3 regions of the Cedecea sp. B1(4) genome follow, and region 3 is predicted to be linked to each of the others. Evidence: predicted binding sites of a transcription regulator. Region 3 holds the regulator's gene; each other region holds the start of a gene.
What was found. Region 3 encodes Fur, which represses iron uptake genes when iron is present. Its sites were predicted from a motif close to ATAATAATGAGAACNACTATCAA; they were not measured.

Region 1 (5,375 bases), on a different contig from region 3:
CTACCGCCAGCGACCTGCGCCTGGTGATGGCGATCATCAAAACCATCGCCGAGCTGGAACGTATTGGCGACGTAGCGGACAAAATTTGCCGCACCGCGCTGGAGAAGTTCTCCCAACAGCACCAGCCGCTGTTGGTCAGCCTGGAATCGCTGGGGCGCCACACCGTGCAGATGCTGCACGACGTGCTGGACGCTTTCGCGCGTATGGATCTGGATGAAGCGGTGCGTATCTACCGTGAAGACAAGAAAGTTGACCAGGAATATGAAGGCATCGTGCGTCAGCTGATGACCTACATGATGGAAGATTCCCGTACGATTCCAAGCGTGCTGACCGCGCTGTTCTGCGCCCGTTCTATCGAGCGTATCGGTGACCGCTGCCAGAACATCTGCGAATACATCTTCTACTTCGTGAAGGGGCAGGATTTCCGTCACGTGGGCGGCGATGAGCTGGACAAGCTGCTGGCGGGTAAAGATCCGAAAGAATAAGTATTCGTCCTTCCCCCCTCTCCCCTTTGGGGAGAGGGTTGGGGTGAGGGGCCGTTACTTTCCGAACAAACGCCGCGAATTATCCTCGATCTTCCCTGAAATTCTGCGCTTCTGTATCGTTCTGCTCCAGCTTACCGATAACCCAGCCGCTGACAAAAGCCGATGATACTGTGAATCATCAAACGGCATATGCCACGCAATGGCGATAGCTTCTGCCACCGTCACGTCGCTAACGCGAGAAGCCAGCTCCAGCGGTGCATCGGCGGAAACATTCCCCGCCAGAATCACGCGATAAAGCCAGCCGCAGTAGCCCGCTTCCTGCATCCGCGTTGCCATATCCTCTACGCCAAAATGGTAGTTCAGCTTAAAGCAGGGCGAACGAGGCTGAGTCACCTGAATCAGTGCCTCACCCCAGCGGTAAATATCCCCCATACAGACGTTCTTTTCCGTCATCCCTTCCGTGGACAGGTTTTCGCCGAAGGCCGGGGCGTTAAACAAATCGATTTTATCCGGGAAGAGTTGCGCCCAGTGCTGATAATGCTCGCGCGGATAGTGGCACAGCGCCCTGTCTGGCCCACCGTGAATCACCTTCTCCGCCTGCTCGTCGCCCTCCAGCCCAAGCTCTGTCAGGCGAAGTTCGCCGTCCACCTGCACCTTGGCGATGGCGCTGGGCCGACTCCCTTCGTAAGCACGGATCTGGCCAACGTAAACCTGAAGCGGATAGCGATGCATAAGCGACTCCCTGCGAAATAGACATAAAAAAAGCGAGCCATCAGGCTCGCTTCTCTAAGGTCGTATTGCAACCTTATTTTTTAGCGGCGAAACGTGCTGCTGCTTCGTCCCAGTTAACCACGTTCCAGAACTCTTTCGCGTAGTCCGGGCGACGGTTCTGGAATTTCAGGTAGTAAGCGTGTTCCCAAACGTCCAGGCCCACAATCGGGAAGCCGGAAGCGCCGGAGATAGCTTCGCCCATCAGCGGGCTGTCCTGGTTTGCCGTAGAGACTACAGCCAGTTTGTCGCCTTTCAGTACCAGCCACGCCCAGCCGGAGCCGAAACGGGTAGCGGCTGCTTTTTCAAACTCAGCTTTGAACGCGTCAACGCTGCCGAAATCGCGCTCGATAGCGGCTTTCAGGTCGCCTTTCAGCTCGGTGCCTTTTTTCAGGCCTTTCCAGAAGAAGCTGTGGTTAGCGTGGCCGCCGGCGTTGTTACGCAGTACGGTTTTCTTATCCGCAGGCAGTTGATCCAGTTTAGCGATCAGTTCTTCAGCAGACAGGCTGGCAAACTCAGGCAGGGATTCCAGCGCGGCGTTCGCGTTGTTGACATAAGCCTGGTGGTGTTTGCTGTGGTGGATTTCCATGGTTTCTTTGTCGAAATGCGGTTCCAGCGCGTCGTAAGCGTAAGGCAGGGATGGCAGTGTATAGCTCATATTCATCGTCTCCATTAACGTAGAGCGGCTGTAATGCTGTTAACGCCGCGTAATCAGTCGGTTCATTATAGTTAATTAAATGATATTGAAAATGTTTATCAATGCCGTACTTAGCGTGTGGTTATAACTTTTCTTCATGAAACCACGGCTTACGGCTATAACGCAGCGGGTAAAAAGCCATTTTTTCAGAGTAACGGCGAATTGTTACCCGGTCGTGACGCGAAGATATGAAGAGGGGATAACTGGCGGTGATGGCTATCGTGGGTATTCGCTTAAAGAAGTGTTCTGGCTCGAATAAAAAACAAGGCCCGGTTTCCGGGCCTTTTCTTATCTCTTAGCGAGTGGCGGCGTCTTCCAGCGCTTTGTGGATGACGGAAGACAGCTCGGCGACGTCAAACTTGGCGACATAGCCGTTGGCGCCGACTTTACGGACGTGATCTTCGTTGGCGCTGCCGGACAGCGAAGAGTGGATCACCACCGGAATGTGTTTCAGCGAAGGTTCGGTCTTAATGTTTCGGGTCAGGGTAAAACCGTCCATCTCCGGCATCTCGATATCGGTCAGCACCAGGCCGATTTTGTCGGTAATAGGCGTGCCGGACGCTTTGGCCTCGGCAGCAATAAGTTTGATTTTTTCCCAGGCTTCCTGGCCGGTCGCGTGCATGATGGCCGGAATGCCCATCCCCTTCAGACCCTGCTCCAGCATCGAACGCGCAACTTTGGAGTCTTCGGCGACGATAGCCACCGCGCCCGGCTTCAGGGTATAGGTTTTCTCTTCGATCGCGGCAATGTTCACCTCTCTCCCGGACGGGATAATGTCATAGAGGATCTGCTCTACGTCCAGCACCAGCGCCAGGTCTTTGCCGGTTAGCGGATCGTCAATATTGGCGATGCTGGTGATATTGCGGCTGCTGACCCCGGCCTCGGCGGCGTGCACCTGGCTCCAGTCGAGGCGAATAATGTTCTCCACGGACTCCACGGCAAACGCCTGGGTGCTGCGGGCATATTCGGTGATCAGTAATAAATTCAGGCCGGTGGTCGGCGTGCAGCCGGTGACCGCAGGCAGGTCGATAACCGGGATAATCTGGTCGCGAATATTAGCCATGCCCAGCAGCGGTGATTCCATGCCTGCGGCACGGTTAATCTTCGGCATCGGCACAATTTCACGCAGCTTAAAAACGTTGATGCCGTACAGCTCGGACTTGCTGTCGTGCTGGCTGGTCCCTAAGCGGAACAGCAGCAGCTCGAACTTGTTGGATAACGCCAGGTTGGCCCTTTCATCAATATCTTTCTGAAAACTATCCATTTTAACCTCAAGTGATAACCCGGCCTCAGAACCCAACCGTACGGAGTGAATGCTTGTCTAAGTTATCGGCAGCGTCTGGAAAAAATGAAGGGAAAAGGCGAAATGATTTCGCTTAGAGGGACGTGATATCCCTCTAAGCGGAGGGCGCTTACTTTTTCTTGTTCAGCATCGCTTTGAGGTCGGCAAACGGATTATAGGTTGCTTCGCCTACATCCTTTTGCGCGTCCTCTCCGGCAATCACCGTGGAGCCGTACTGGTCGGCCTCGGTGTATTTAGAATGTTCATGATCGTGGCAATACAGGCATAAAAGCTCCCAATTGCTACCATCTTCAGGATTATTGGTATGATCGTGATCCATATGGTGAACGGTCAGTTCACGCAGATTGGAATAGACAAACTCGCGGGAGCAGCGCCCGCACACCCACGGGAAAAGCTTCAGCGCCTTTTCGCGGTAGCCGCTTTCCAGCCGCGTATAGTTCTTGGGGATAATTGCCATGATTCAGGTTCCAGACAAAAAATGTAGGGTTATGCCCAGTTTCCGGCTAAAGCGCGTCTTTATCAATCCCCAGGCGCTTCATCCGGGAAAGTAACGTGGTGCGCTTCAGCCCTAATCGCTGGGCAGCGCCGCGAGGCCCGGCCACCACGCCGTTAGCTTCTTTCAACACGCGCAGGATGCGCTCACACTCGTCCTCATCTTCACGCCTCTCTTCTTCCACACCCGGAGATAGATGGCGTTCCAAAGGAGGGCGGTGATCCATTTCGGGCAGGGAAAGATGCAGCACGTTGCCCCGGGTTAACAACACCGCCCGCTCAATCACGTTTTCCAGCTCCCGCACGTTGCCTGGCCACTCCATGCGGCTCAGGGCGCGCAGCGTTTCCGCCGGAATACTGTCGATGTTACGGTTCAGGCGGCGGGCGATTTTGAAGGTGAAGGATTTCACCAGCAGCGGGATATCCTCCGGGCGTTCGCGCAGCGGCGGCAGCGTGATAGGAAACACGTTCAGCCGGTAATAAAGATCGCTGCGGAACTCCCGGTCGGCAACCATCTCTTTCAGGTTGCGGTTAGTGGCGGCGATCAGGCGCACGTCCACTTCCTGAACCTTATTGCTGCCGAGGCGCTCGAACTCCTGTTCCTGCAGCACGCGCAGCAGCTTGGGCTGCAGCTCAAGCGGCATATCGCCCACTTCGTCGAGGAACAGCGAGCTTTTATCCGCCAGCTCAAAGCGGCCAATGCGCTGATTGTTTGCCCCGGTAAACGCCCCGCGCTCGTGGCCGAACAGGTCGCTCTCCAGCAGCCCGGCGGGCATCGCGGCACAGTTGATCTTCACCATCCGGCGGCTGTTGCGGTCGCTCAGATTATGGATCGCCCGGGCAATCAGCTCTTTACCAGTGCCGGTTTCGCCGAGGATCAGCACGGTGCTGTCGCTGCTGGCCACCATCTCCACCTGCTTAAGCACGATAGACATCGCTTCGCCGCGCCCGATAATTTCGCCAAAATCACTGTCGACGTTATTAATTTGCTCGGTGAGGTAGAGGTTTTCATCCACCAGATTCTCTTTCAGGCGGTTGATTTCCTGGTAGGCGAGGGCGTTATCCACCGCGATGGCAATACGTTCGGCAATCTGGCGCAGCAGTTTGAGATTGGCAGGCGTAAAGCCCTGCTCGCTGCATTTGGCAAGCTTCAGGACGCCCAGCATATTGGGGCCGAACTTCAGCGGCAGCAGGCAAAGCGTCTGCGGTTTGTTGTCCCACATCTCCAGCAGCATCCGCTCATACGGCGCCAGTTTGTCGCCAGAGCAAAGGTTGAGCAGCAGCATTTCACCACTTTTAAAGACGCGTTCTGACAGCGTGCCTTCCTCAAGCACGTCGCTTTGATCGTGAATCGGCGAAGCTTCATCAACAAAGTGAGTGGAGTAGAGCGTGAGCCGCGACTTGCGGCTGCTTTTCAGCACGATGCTGATGGAATCAATGGCGAAGTGATAGTGAATTTCCCGGGCAATCTCGCTGATCAGTTCGTCCAGGTCCAGCTTCGACAATACCGCGTTAGTGACGGCCACCAGAATGCGAAAATCGTCGCGCTCCCGGCACAATAACTGGTGATCGTGGCTCGAATTGAGCCGGGTCTGGATTTGCTCGGTCACCAGGCCGACAATTTGCGCCA
Region 2 (5,375 bases), on a different contig from region 3:
GTCTGACTTCAAATCTAACGAATACGCCAACCTGGTGGGCGGCGAGCGTTATGAGCCGGAAGAAGAGAACCCAATGCTGGGCTTCCGTGGGGCAGGTCGCTACGTGGCAGACAGCTTCCGCGACTGCTTCGCGCTGGAATGTGCGGCCATGAAGCGCGTGCGTAATGAAATGGGCCTTACCAACGTCGAAGTGATGGTGCCGTTTGTGCGTACCGTTGCCCAGGCAAAAGCGGTGGTTGAGGAGCTGGAACGTCAGGGCCTGAAGCGCGGTGAGAACGGGCTGAAGATCATCATGATGTGCGAGATCCCGTCCAACGCCCTGCTGGCGGACGAGTTCCTGCAATACTTTGACGGCTTCTCCATTGGCTCGAACGACATGACGCAGCTCGCGCTGGGCCTGGATCGCGACTCTGGTGTGGTGTCTGAACTGTTTGACGAGCGTAACGACGCGGTGAAAGCGCTGCTGTCGATGGCGATTAAAGCGGCGAAGAAACAGGGTAAATACGTCGGGATCTGTGGGCAGGGGCCGTCCGATCACGAAGACTTTGCCGCCTGGCTGATGGAAGAGGGGATTGACAGCCTTTCCCTGAACCCGGACACCGTGGTGCAAACCTGGCTCAGCCTTGCTGAACTGAATAAGTAACGTTCAACCCTTCTTTGCAATAAAGAGAGGGGATCCGGCCCGGAGCCTGCCAGCGTTATGCGGGGCAGGCCACCGGGCCGACACTTATCCCCGCTTAATCAATTCCTTCATGCCGGTAATAATGGCCTCGCACCAGGCGGCGTAATCATGCCCGCTCGACCAGGGATTAAAGCTCACCTCGTAGCCCTTTTCACGCAGCACGGCTTCAAGCTGTTGCGTATTACGGTAAATACCGCCGTCTGCGCCTTTGCTTTCAAAGCGTCCCGCCTGCAGCCAAAATCGCACCGGCAAGCGTGGGGATGCCTGATACTGACGGGTAAGCCAGCCCGGCGCTTCGCCCTCGGGTGCCCACCAGTAAGAGCCGGACAAACTCAGCACGTTGCCAAACGCTTCGGGGTGACGGAGCGCCACCCAGGCTGAAGCCAGGCCGCCGTAGCTGGAGCCTGCCACGATGGTTTTTTGTGCCGGGGTGGCGATGCCCTGGCGGTGCAGCCACGGCACTAACTCTTCGGCCATAAAATCAGCGAAATTAGGATTGGGCGGCAGCTCTTTTTCACGTCGTTCGCCGTCGAGGCTGTCGATAAACACGGCGTTAACCGGCGGCAGGGCATGACGGGCTATCAGGCCGTCCAGCACATTGGCGAGATGATAACGGTCCTGGTACATACGGCCATCGAACAGCATTAGCGTCCAGCGGGCAGGCTGCCCCCCGCGTGGCCGGTAGACGGCCACTTCCCGACGGTTGGCCAGCTTGTTGCTGTCTACCTGATAGCGAACCAGGGAGCCCTGCCGAATCGGCTCGGCGGTTGCCTGCGGGGTAAAATAGCGGTGGGTGGTCAGGTCCAAAAGCGAGAAACGATTCCAGCGGTCGCCTTTGCCTGCGGGGCTGAATTGCGGGTTAAGCGGGTCAGTCTGGGCCGACACCAGAATCGCCCGGCGCTGGTCGCGCGCGGTGCCTTCCACAAGGGGAACGTCGGGGGCAAGTTTGTACTGCATAAGCGTATCTGCCGGTACCACATAGCTGCGGTACCAGACATCGGACTGCCCGAGGCGGAACATCGGGTCATGGTCACCGGCCGGTGAACCGAGCACGAACACGTTGCCCTGTGCGCCTCGCCACAGGAACGTCACGCGTTTGCGGCTGGCATCGATGGGCTCGACTAGCGGCGTCCCCTGCTCGCGCCTTTCCTGCCAGAAGGCTTCCGTACTTGCGCCATGGCTCAGAGCCTGCTCAAGCGCCAGCAGTGCCGGGCTTTCCGGGGATTGTTCGTCGTTACGATTGAGCGGCACGGTTTCACGGATCTGCCAGCGAAACAGCCAGCGCCTGCCGGGTTCACCGCGAAGCACCAGCGTAGAAGGCTGACCGACGGGCAGGGCAAAAAGCGGATTATGCTGGCCATCCACCGGCCCATTTTCCACCAGCGAACGCCAGAGCCTGCCTTTGCTGTCCACCAGGCTGGCGTCGGTTACGCCGCTCAACCGGACGTTGGCGTAATTTTCACCCAGCGCCGGAAGGCCAAAGCAAATTTCGCCGCTGGCGTCGAACTTCCCATCCTGCTCACCCTGACTGCCGGTAAAAGTACAGGTCGCGGCCACCGCCGACGCTGAACAAAGCCCCAACATTAATGCGCTCCACGCGGCTCTCATCGTGTTTATCATTCCTGATAAAAAAGTGCATACACGCTAATGCAAATGAGAGTGATTTGCAATAACATTGCGAGTCGTTGCGTTTTACGACAAAACGTAACAGGAGAGAAAGGCGAACTTAATTCACCTAATCACATGGGATGTTACGGTCATGCACTTTAAAAATAATAAGGTAACCCGCGGCCTTTGGCTGATGGGATTCAGTGCCCTGGGGATGGGAAACGGCGTTCAGGCGCAGGAGCGGCAGGGCAGCGAGGAAACTCTGGTTGTCACCGGCTCCGTTAGCGAGGATCCTTCTGCGCCGCTGAAGGGGATGGTGGCTACCAAAACGCTGTCTGCAACGAAAACCGCGGCTGATTTGCTCAAAACGCCGCAGTCGGTTTCGGTGATTACCCGCGACCAAATGAACGCGCAGGATGTTACCTCCGTGTCGCAGGCTTTGCGCTATTCGGCCGGGGTGCTGACGGAGTATCGGGGCAGTTCGAACCGCAACGATGAGGTGTTTGTGCGCGGCTTCATCTATGTCCCAAAATATCTTGACGGACTGAGCTATGGCGCGACGGCGTCTTCCCAAACTGGGACGTTTGACCCGTGGCTGCTTGAGCGCGTGGAGCTGGTGCGCGGCCCGGCATCCGTGCTGTTCGGCCAGGTGAACCCCGGCGGGCTTATCAGCATGACCAGCAAGCGGCCGACAAGGGAAGCGATACATGAAGTGCAGCTCCGCTCAGGCAACCAGCATCTGGCCGAGGGGGCTTTTGATTTTGGTGGCTCGCTAAGCGACGATAATCGGGTGCTTTATCGCCTGAACGGCATCGCACGCACGCAGCACAGCCAGGTTGCCGATTACAAAGAGCAGCGCCTGGCGATTGCGCCGGCGCTGACCTGGTATCCCAACGAGCAGACTCGTTTTACTTTACTGACCAGCTACCAGAAAGACCCGAAGGCGGGCTATCGTAACTTCCTGCCTGCCGCAGGCCTGGTGACGGAAACCACGGCGGGGTATATCCCGCTGGACTTTAACGTTAGCGATCCCAATTACGACCAGTCGTGGCGCGAGCAAACGATGGTGGGTTATGAGTTCGAGCACAGCTTCAACGATATCTTCACCTTCCGCCAGAACGCCCGCTACGCCAGCATCAAACAGAAGTACCGTTACCTCGTGTATTCCACCTCTAAAAGCGAGACGCTACTTTCGCGCCGTGCGCAGCGAGAAACGCGTGATACCGATGAGTTTGGCTTGGATAACCAGCTTGAGGCGCAGTTTGATACCGGCGCGCTGGGGCATACGCTGTTAGGCGGCCTGGATTACAAGTCTAACCATGACCGGCAGCAGCTCAGCCGCGGTACCGGGGCGAAATACGATCTGTACTGGCCGAATCCGGTATATGGTCTCAATGTGGACGAAAGCACCTTCAGCGCGGTGAACGACGACCAGCAGAATCTCGACCAGACGGGCGTGTACCTGCAGGATCAGCTCAGCTGGAACAACTGGCAACTGCTGCTTTCCGGGCGTTATGATTGGGCCGAAGTGCGCACGACGGACAGGTTAAAAAGCAAAACGACGCAGCAGAATGACAGCAAGTTCACCTGGCGTACGGGGCTGCTTTACGCCTTTGATTTCGGCCTGTCGCCGTATATCAGCTACAGCACCTCGTTTGAACCCAATCTGCAGACCAACCGCGCGCCGGGCGCTGCGCCGTTCGACCCAAGCCTGGGCAAGCAGACCGAAGTGGGCCTTAAGTATCAGCCGCTGAAAGAGACCTTCATGACGCTGGCGCTGTTCGATCTCCGCCAGACAAACGTCGGGACCTACAACAGTGCGCTGGGTTGGTTTGAAAACGCCGGTGAAATCCGTTCTAAAGGGCTTGAGGCGGAGGTGCATTCCACGCTGTTTAACAGCCTCAACCTGATAGGCTCTTACACCTGGACGGATGCGGAAACCGTGAGCACCACCGTGGCGGGCACCGAAGGAAAAACGCCCGCGCGTGTTCCAACACATATGGCGTCGGCGTGGGGCAGTTACACTATTCCTGCAGGCCTGCTGAAAAACCTGACGGCAGGTGTTGGGGTTCGCTACATCGGGACCAGCTATGGCGATGCGAAAAATAGCTTTAAAGTGGCGGCCGTGGATCTCTATGACGCCATGCTGCGTTACGAACTGGGAGAAGTGAGTCCTGATTTAAAAGGGGCCGCCCTGCAGTTCAACGTCAATAATCTGTCGGACACAAAATACGTGGCGTCCTGCGCGTCGGATTCAGCCTGTTTCTATGGCATTGGCCGCACCTTAACCGCTACCGTCAGCTATCGCTGGTAAGGAGAACTTTTGCGCTATCTGCTTATGGCGCTTATCGCACTCGCTGCTCCTTCGGGGGCAGCGGTCATTGAGGATAAGCCCTACACGCTGGCGAATACGCTGGTACACAGTCTGCACTCGCCGGAAAACGGCGAGTATAAAATTATGGTTTCCTGGCCTGAAGGCGAACCTCCGTCAGAAGGCTGGCCGGTGATTTACCTTCTGGACGGTGAGTCCGTCTTCCCCGGCGCGGTGTCGCTGATGCAGCGCCTGACCTGCGAGCGTTGCCCGTTGACGCCGGGCGTGGTGGTGGCGATTGACTACCCGGAAAACAGCCGCCGGGAGCGGGATTATCGACCTGCGGTAGAAAAAGTGGTGCTGGAGCCGAATCCTGCAGGGGGCACTTATCCGCCTGGCGCACCCGGCGAGGCGCAGAAATTCTGGCGGTTTATTGACGCTGAACTCCGGCCCTGGGTCGAAAAGCAGTGGAAAATCAATCCGCAGCGGCAGGCGCTTTTTGGGCACTCCTATGGCGGCCTGTTCACTACCTGGCTGTTTATGACCTCACCGGGCGCTTTCCAGCATTATTACGCCTCAAGCCCCTCGGTGTGGTGGAACGACCGCTATCTGCTGCGAATGGCGCAAAACTGGCGGCCTGATAAGGGAAATGCTCAGCTATCGCTCTCCGTGGGGAGTTATGAACAGTCGCTGCAGCCGCAGGAGGCCAGGCTGTCGGAAGAGAAGCGCGCCACGCTATTAAAACATCGTGGGCAGCGAGCGATGGTAGACGGG
Region 3 (5,375 bases):
CGCCTTTCAGGCCGTCGGCCAGCAACGCGTTAGCGCGATCTTCAACGACTTTGGTGACGTTAGTATCAGCCGGGCCACCGTTTGGCGGGTTGTACTTGATGCCGCCGTCGTCCGGTGGGTTGTGGGATGGCGTGATAACAATCCCGTCCGCCTGAGGGCCGCTCTTTTGATTATGCACCAGGATGGCGTTAGAAATCGCAGGCGTCGGCGTATAGCCGTTATCTTGCTGCACAATGACGTCCACGCCGTTAGCGGCCAGCACTTCCAGCACGGAGATAAACGCAGGTTCGGACAGCGCGTGGGTATCTTTACCCACATAGCATGGACCGGTGATCCCATTCTTTGCGCGTTCTTCAGCGATCGCTTGCGCAATCGCCAAAATATGAGGTTCGTTAAAGCTATGCCGTGCTGCACTACCGCGGTGACCGGAGGTCCCGAATTTCACCGCGTGTTCGCTATTCCCCACCACTGGCTTAAGCACGTAATACTGCGCCGTAAGCTGGGCTACGTTAATCAAGTCGCTCTGTTGTGCAGGTTGGCCCGCACGATCGTGGTTAGCCATTGGCTCTTCCTTACTGACGCCAGGTTTTTAAATAGTGCCGCAAACCTTTTCAATCAGCTCCGCAGGGAACTGCATTGACTGCATGATGTGTTCGATCATGCTGCATTTACGACCAGTATTCGTATTGGTGATCACCCAGTATGGGGTGCCCGGAACATGTTTCGGCTTGGTTTGATTGCCGTTTGCCAGCAGCGTTTGCTCATCGCCAGCAAAATAGACGCGGGTGCGACCATGCAGCGATTCAGTGGCTTCGCCGAAGGTTTTTGCATCCAGCAGATACAGCGTGGACAGCACCATCATAAAGCGGTTTACGGCTTTATTCTGGGCAGCGTACTCGTCGGAAAGCAGCAGCTCACGAACGGCACGCACGCGATTACGAGCGGTGTTCGCAGGTTTTTCTTCAACAACGGGAGCCGCAGCGCGCTCAGGCGCAGCGGGCGTAGAAGTGGCGGCTGGTGTTTGCCCGGCGGTAAATTTAAGCATACGCCGTAAAATGTCTGACGCGCTCTCGCCGATGTGTTTAGTCTGGCTGGCAATATAGCGGTAAAGCTCGTCATCAACTTCGATTGTTTTCATCTTAATCCAGTGCGATATCTTTTCTGAATACAAGTCGTTGGGATTATAGGGTCAAATCCCAACAGCGAACAGGAGAGGCGACTCAAAGTCAGAGTAAACTGAATATTTGCCGCACGCCCGCGAGAATGCCAACATGATACCCTAACCAAACGAACCAAAATAAAGAACTTTGCCATGAAATTAAATGCTCGCCTGCAAACTGCGCAACAATTGAATAGCAATTCCCCTATCGTACTCATCCACGGCCTGTTTGGCAGCCTGGATAACCTGGGTGTCCTGGCACGGGATCTGGGTAAAGATCATGCGTTGCTGCAGATCGATCTGCGCAATCACGGGCTGTCACCGCGCAGCGATGATATGAGCTATGCCGCAATGGCTGGAGATGTTCTGGACACGCTGGACGAATACGGTATCGAGAAGGCCACATTTATTGGCCATTCCATGGGCGGCAAAGTGGTGATGGCGCTTACCGCAATCGCCCCTCAGCGTATTGATAAGCTTGTGATGATAGATATTGCGCCGGTTAACTATCAGGTGCGACGTCACGACGAGATTTTCGCGGCTATTCGCGCGGTCACCGAAGCGGGCATAAAAACTCGCCAACAGGCGGCGCAAATCATGCGCGACCACATAGCTGAGGAAGGCGTCATTCAGTTTCTGCTGAAATCCTTTGCTGACGGCGAGTGGAAGTTCAACGTGCCTGTGCTTTGGCAGCAATACGAAAATATCGTTGGCTGGCAGCCTGTCTCGGCGTGGCCACATCCGGCGCTATTTATCCGCGGTGGGAATTCTCCCTATGTTGATGAAAGCCACCGCGAGGCGCTGTTAAGTCAGTTCCCACAGGCCCGCGCTCACGTCATCGCTGGAGCGGGTCATTGGGTTCATGCGGAAAAACCGGATGCCGTTTTGCGGGCAATCCACCGATTTATCGACGCTAAGTAGAAAAACTGATTAAAAACAGACCGACCGGGCAGCTGAAGTCGCTAACGCGTTGGCGGGAATGGCGCGCTGATGTATGATGGCGCGCTTAATTGCACCGGCACCCTGCCCCTGCAGCCAGAATTTCCTGTCAGTATTCTAATCATGGCAAAAGAACAAACGGACCGTACTACATTAGATCTGTTCGCGGACGAGCGTCGCCCCGGGCGGCCGAAAACCAATCCGCTCTCGCGCGATGAGCAGTTGCGTATTAATAAACGCAATCAGCTGAAGCGCGATAAAGTGCGTGGTTTGAAGCGAGTTGAGCTAAAACTGAACAACGAGGCGGTCGATGCCCTCAACCAGCTGGCTGACGCCCGTAACATCAGCCGCAGCGAACTGATCGAAGAGATGCTGCTCGAGCAGCTTAAAAATCTCGGGTAACGCCTTCAGACACCCTGCAGGTTATCTGAAATCTCAAAAGGGTGAGCAAAACCATGTTGCAGACTGTGCACCCGGGCGTGATAGCTGTTTCCGCTGCTGGAGCTGTTCTGCTATGATTGCCCTATACGTGGGCATTGAACGGCCAGCATACTATTAAGTTTCAAGAGGTTATTTTACTCATGGCAATCGTAGGCATTTTTTTCGGCAGCGACACCGGTAACACCGAAAATATCGCGAAAATGATTCAAAAACAGCTCGGTAAAGACGTTGCTGAGGTGCATGACATTGCTAAAAGCAGCAAAGAAGATCTCGAAGGTTTCGACATTCTGTTGCTCGGCATCCCAACCTGGTACTACGGTGAAGCCCAGTGCGACTGGGATGACTTCTTCCCTACGCTTGAAGAAGTCGATTTCAACGGCAAACTGGTGGCGCTGTTCGGCTGCGGCGACCAGGAAGACTACGCGGAATATTTCTGTGATGCGCTGGGCACCATTCGCGACATTATCGAACCGCGCGGCGCGGCAATTGTGGGCCACTGGCCAACCGCGGGCTACCACTTTGAAGCCTCCAAAGGCCTGGCGGATGACGACAATTTTGTCGGTCTGGCTATCGACGAAGATCGCCAGCCGGAACTGACCGCTGAGCGCGTTGAGAAGTGGGTTAAACAGGTTTCTGAAGAACTGAATCTGGCCGATATCATTAACGCCTGATTTCCATGGCGCAAATGCGATATTTGCGCCATCTTGATAGCTTGTAGCAATGAAAATAATTGCTACAAGTTTGTAACTTTCTCGTACATCCCTGTACAATGTCTTCCTGATAGCTTGGCTGATAATTACTGTAAATGGCGACGCCGCCACGATTTTTCAGCCTTATTTTGCACCATACTTGCGGTTCCCATTTAGAAGTAGCAGTTCTATAATGAGACGCATTACTCTTTACGCTCACTGCAGTTTGAGCGAATCGTTAAGCAACAGGACACTTTCCGCATGACTGACAACAATACCGCATTAAAGAAGGCCGGCTTGAAAGTCACGCTTCCGCGATTAAAAATCCTCGAAGTGCTGCAAGAGCCGGTAAATCATCACGTCAGCGCGGAAGACTTATATAAACGTCTGATCGACATGGGCGAAGAAATCGGCCTGGCGACCGTCTATCGCGTGCTGAACCAGTTTGATGATGCAGGGATCGTGACCCGCCATAATTTTGAAGGCGGCAAGTCCGTTTTTGAGTTGACCCAGCAGCATCATCACGACCACCTGATCTGCCTCGACTGCGGTAAAGTGATCGAGTTCAGCGATGATTCTATTGAATCCCGCCAGCGTGAAATTGCCACGCGCCACGGCATCCGCCTGACTAACCACAGCCTCTATCTGTACGGGCACTGTGCTGAAGGTGACTGCCGCGAAGACGACACGGCCCACGATCCTAAATAAGTAATCCGCATTAACAAACGCTGCTTCGGTGGCGTTTAAAAGCAAAAACCGGCAGGTTTCCCTTGCCGGTTTTTTTATTAACTGAAAAAGGCTATCAGCTGTTATTGGCGCGAATCTCCTGCCAAATCTTATCGCAGCGTACCTTCGCGGCTTCATCATTGCCGCTCTTTCTTGCCTGGATACATTTCTGGTAATCCAGCACGTTCACCGTCTCTTTCTCAACAAACGCTTTATGCTGTTTTTCCTGACGCAGTACGTTCAGCACGCTCTGGCAGGCTTCAATTTTATCCGGATTGCCTTCCGCCGTATTGATACAGGCACTATAGGCCTGCTTCAGGCGTGAATCTTCCGGAGGTGCAGGAGGTTGAACGCAGGCAGACAGCGTGAATACAGCGGCGGTAATCAGCAGAATCTTTTTCATGTTCGGTTCCTTATAAAAAAACGGGCGCTTGCGCGCCCGGTTTCACATCAGAAGATGGTGAACGGAGCAATCACGATGAATTTCACGTCACGCTCATCCTGGAAGATGTTGCCGTAACCACCGCCCCAGCTTGGGATGTCGGAGTGGTTGTCGTACTGAGTGAAGTGCAGTTTGAACAGCGTGCCTTTCGCACGGCCTTCCTGCACGGTATACATGGCGTCGAGGCTGTAAGAAGACTCTTTGATCTTATTCGAAGCGAGATCCTGGCGGTTACCGGAAGCATCAAGCGCCCATGTAGATGGTTTTGCGTCCCATGCATAAACGTAAGAAGCACCCACTGCCCAACCCGGCAGGTTCCAGTTACTCAGGTCATACATTGCGCCGAAGAACACGGCTTTTTCACCGTTGGCGTTGAAGTCAGAGCGGTTATCCCACCACACATCCAGACGACCGTTGGAAGACGCGTAGGTTGGCGTCATACGCTGCAGGAAGTAACCCTGCTGGCCTTCTGCCTTCACCATGGTCCCTTCCAGACGCAGGTCAACCTGGCCAATTTTATAGCCTAAGGTCAGCGCCTGAAGCCATGCGGTGCCGTCATAAATATCGTTGATGGTGTTGTTCGCGGCTTTGTCACGGGTGCCATAGAACTGGTAGCTGGTGCTCAGCGGGCTGCCTGCAACGTCGAATTTGTAGCTGGCTTTAGCAAAGTACTGATCAACAAAACCTTGAGCCTGACCGAATGCAGCTTCCAGAATCAGGTCGTTTTTGAAGTCATATTTCGCGCCGATGGAGTGCAGGTAATCAACTTTGGTCTTTCTGTCATTCTGGTAGAACTTGTCGGTTTCCAGGTGCCATGGCGCCTTGTACTCGTTAGTCCACATGTAGGAGAAGCTCAGTGCGCCGGCATCACCGTAATCGAATGCGGCACCCGCTTCAGCCCCCTGGTAGGTACCAGGCATAAAGCTCCAGTGTGGCGCTAATAGGGTTTGGCCGGTTGGCTGAATGTAACCTGCACGAG

Region 1: a site for Fur is predicted at 1,991-2,013, ahead of sodA (superoxide dismutase [Mn]). Genes of this name have one in related genera too.
Region 2: a site for Fur is predicted at 2,330-2,352, ahead of ACR6JA_RS02285 (TonB-dependent siderophore receptor). Genes of this name have one in related genera too.

Annotation. Positions count from the first base shown of each region.
Region 1 covers NZ_JCAHMZ010000007.1:342,704-348,078, reverse strand. The annotation lists gene phoU (phosphate signaling complex protein PhoU) at 1-485, shown strand, start outside; gene yiiM (6-hydroxyaminopurine reductase) at 540-1,217, opposite strand; gene sodA (superoxide dismutase [Mn]) at 1,291-1,911, opposite strand; gene ACR6JA_RS16875 (chemotaxis protein) at 2,246-3,214, opposite strand; gene yajD (HNH nuclease YajD) at 3,363-3,710, opposite strand; gene flhA (formate hydrogenlyase transcriptional activator FlhA) at 3,757-5,375, opposite strand, start outside.
Region 2 covers NZ_JCAHMZ010000001.1:454,378-459,752, forward strand. The annotation lists gene ppsA (phosphoenolpyruvate synthase) at 1-643, shown strand, start outside; gene ACR6JA_RS02280 (alpha/beta hydrolase-fold protein) at 728-2,290, opposite strand; gene ACR6JA_RS02285 (TonB-dependent siderophore receptor) at 2,442-4,604, shown strand; gene ACR6JA_RS02290 (alpha/beta hydrolase) at 4,614-5,375, shown strand, end outside.
Region 3 covers NZ_JCAHMZ010000008.1:37,054-42,428, forward strand. The annotation lists gene pgm (phosphoglucomutase (alpha-D-glucose-1,6-bisphosphate-dependent)) at 1-562, opposite strand, end outside; gene seqA (replication initiation negative regulator SeqA) at 590-1,138, opposite strand; gene ybfF (esterase) at 1,313-2,080, shown strand; gene ybfE (LexA regulated protein) at 2,222-2,500, shown strand; gene fldA (flavodoxin FldA) at 2,680-3,210, shown strand; gene fur (ferric iron uptake transcriptional regulator) at 3,490-3,936, shown strand; gene ACR6JA_RS17285 (ChiQ/YbfN family lipoprotein) at 4,031-4,357, opposite strand; gene chiP (chitoporin ChiP) at 4,405-5,375, opposite strand, start outside.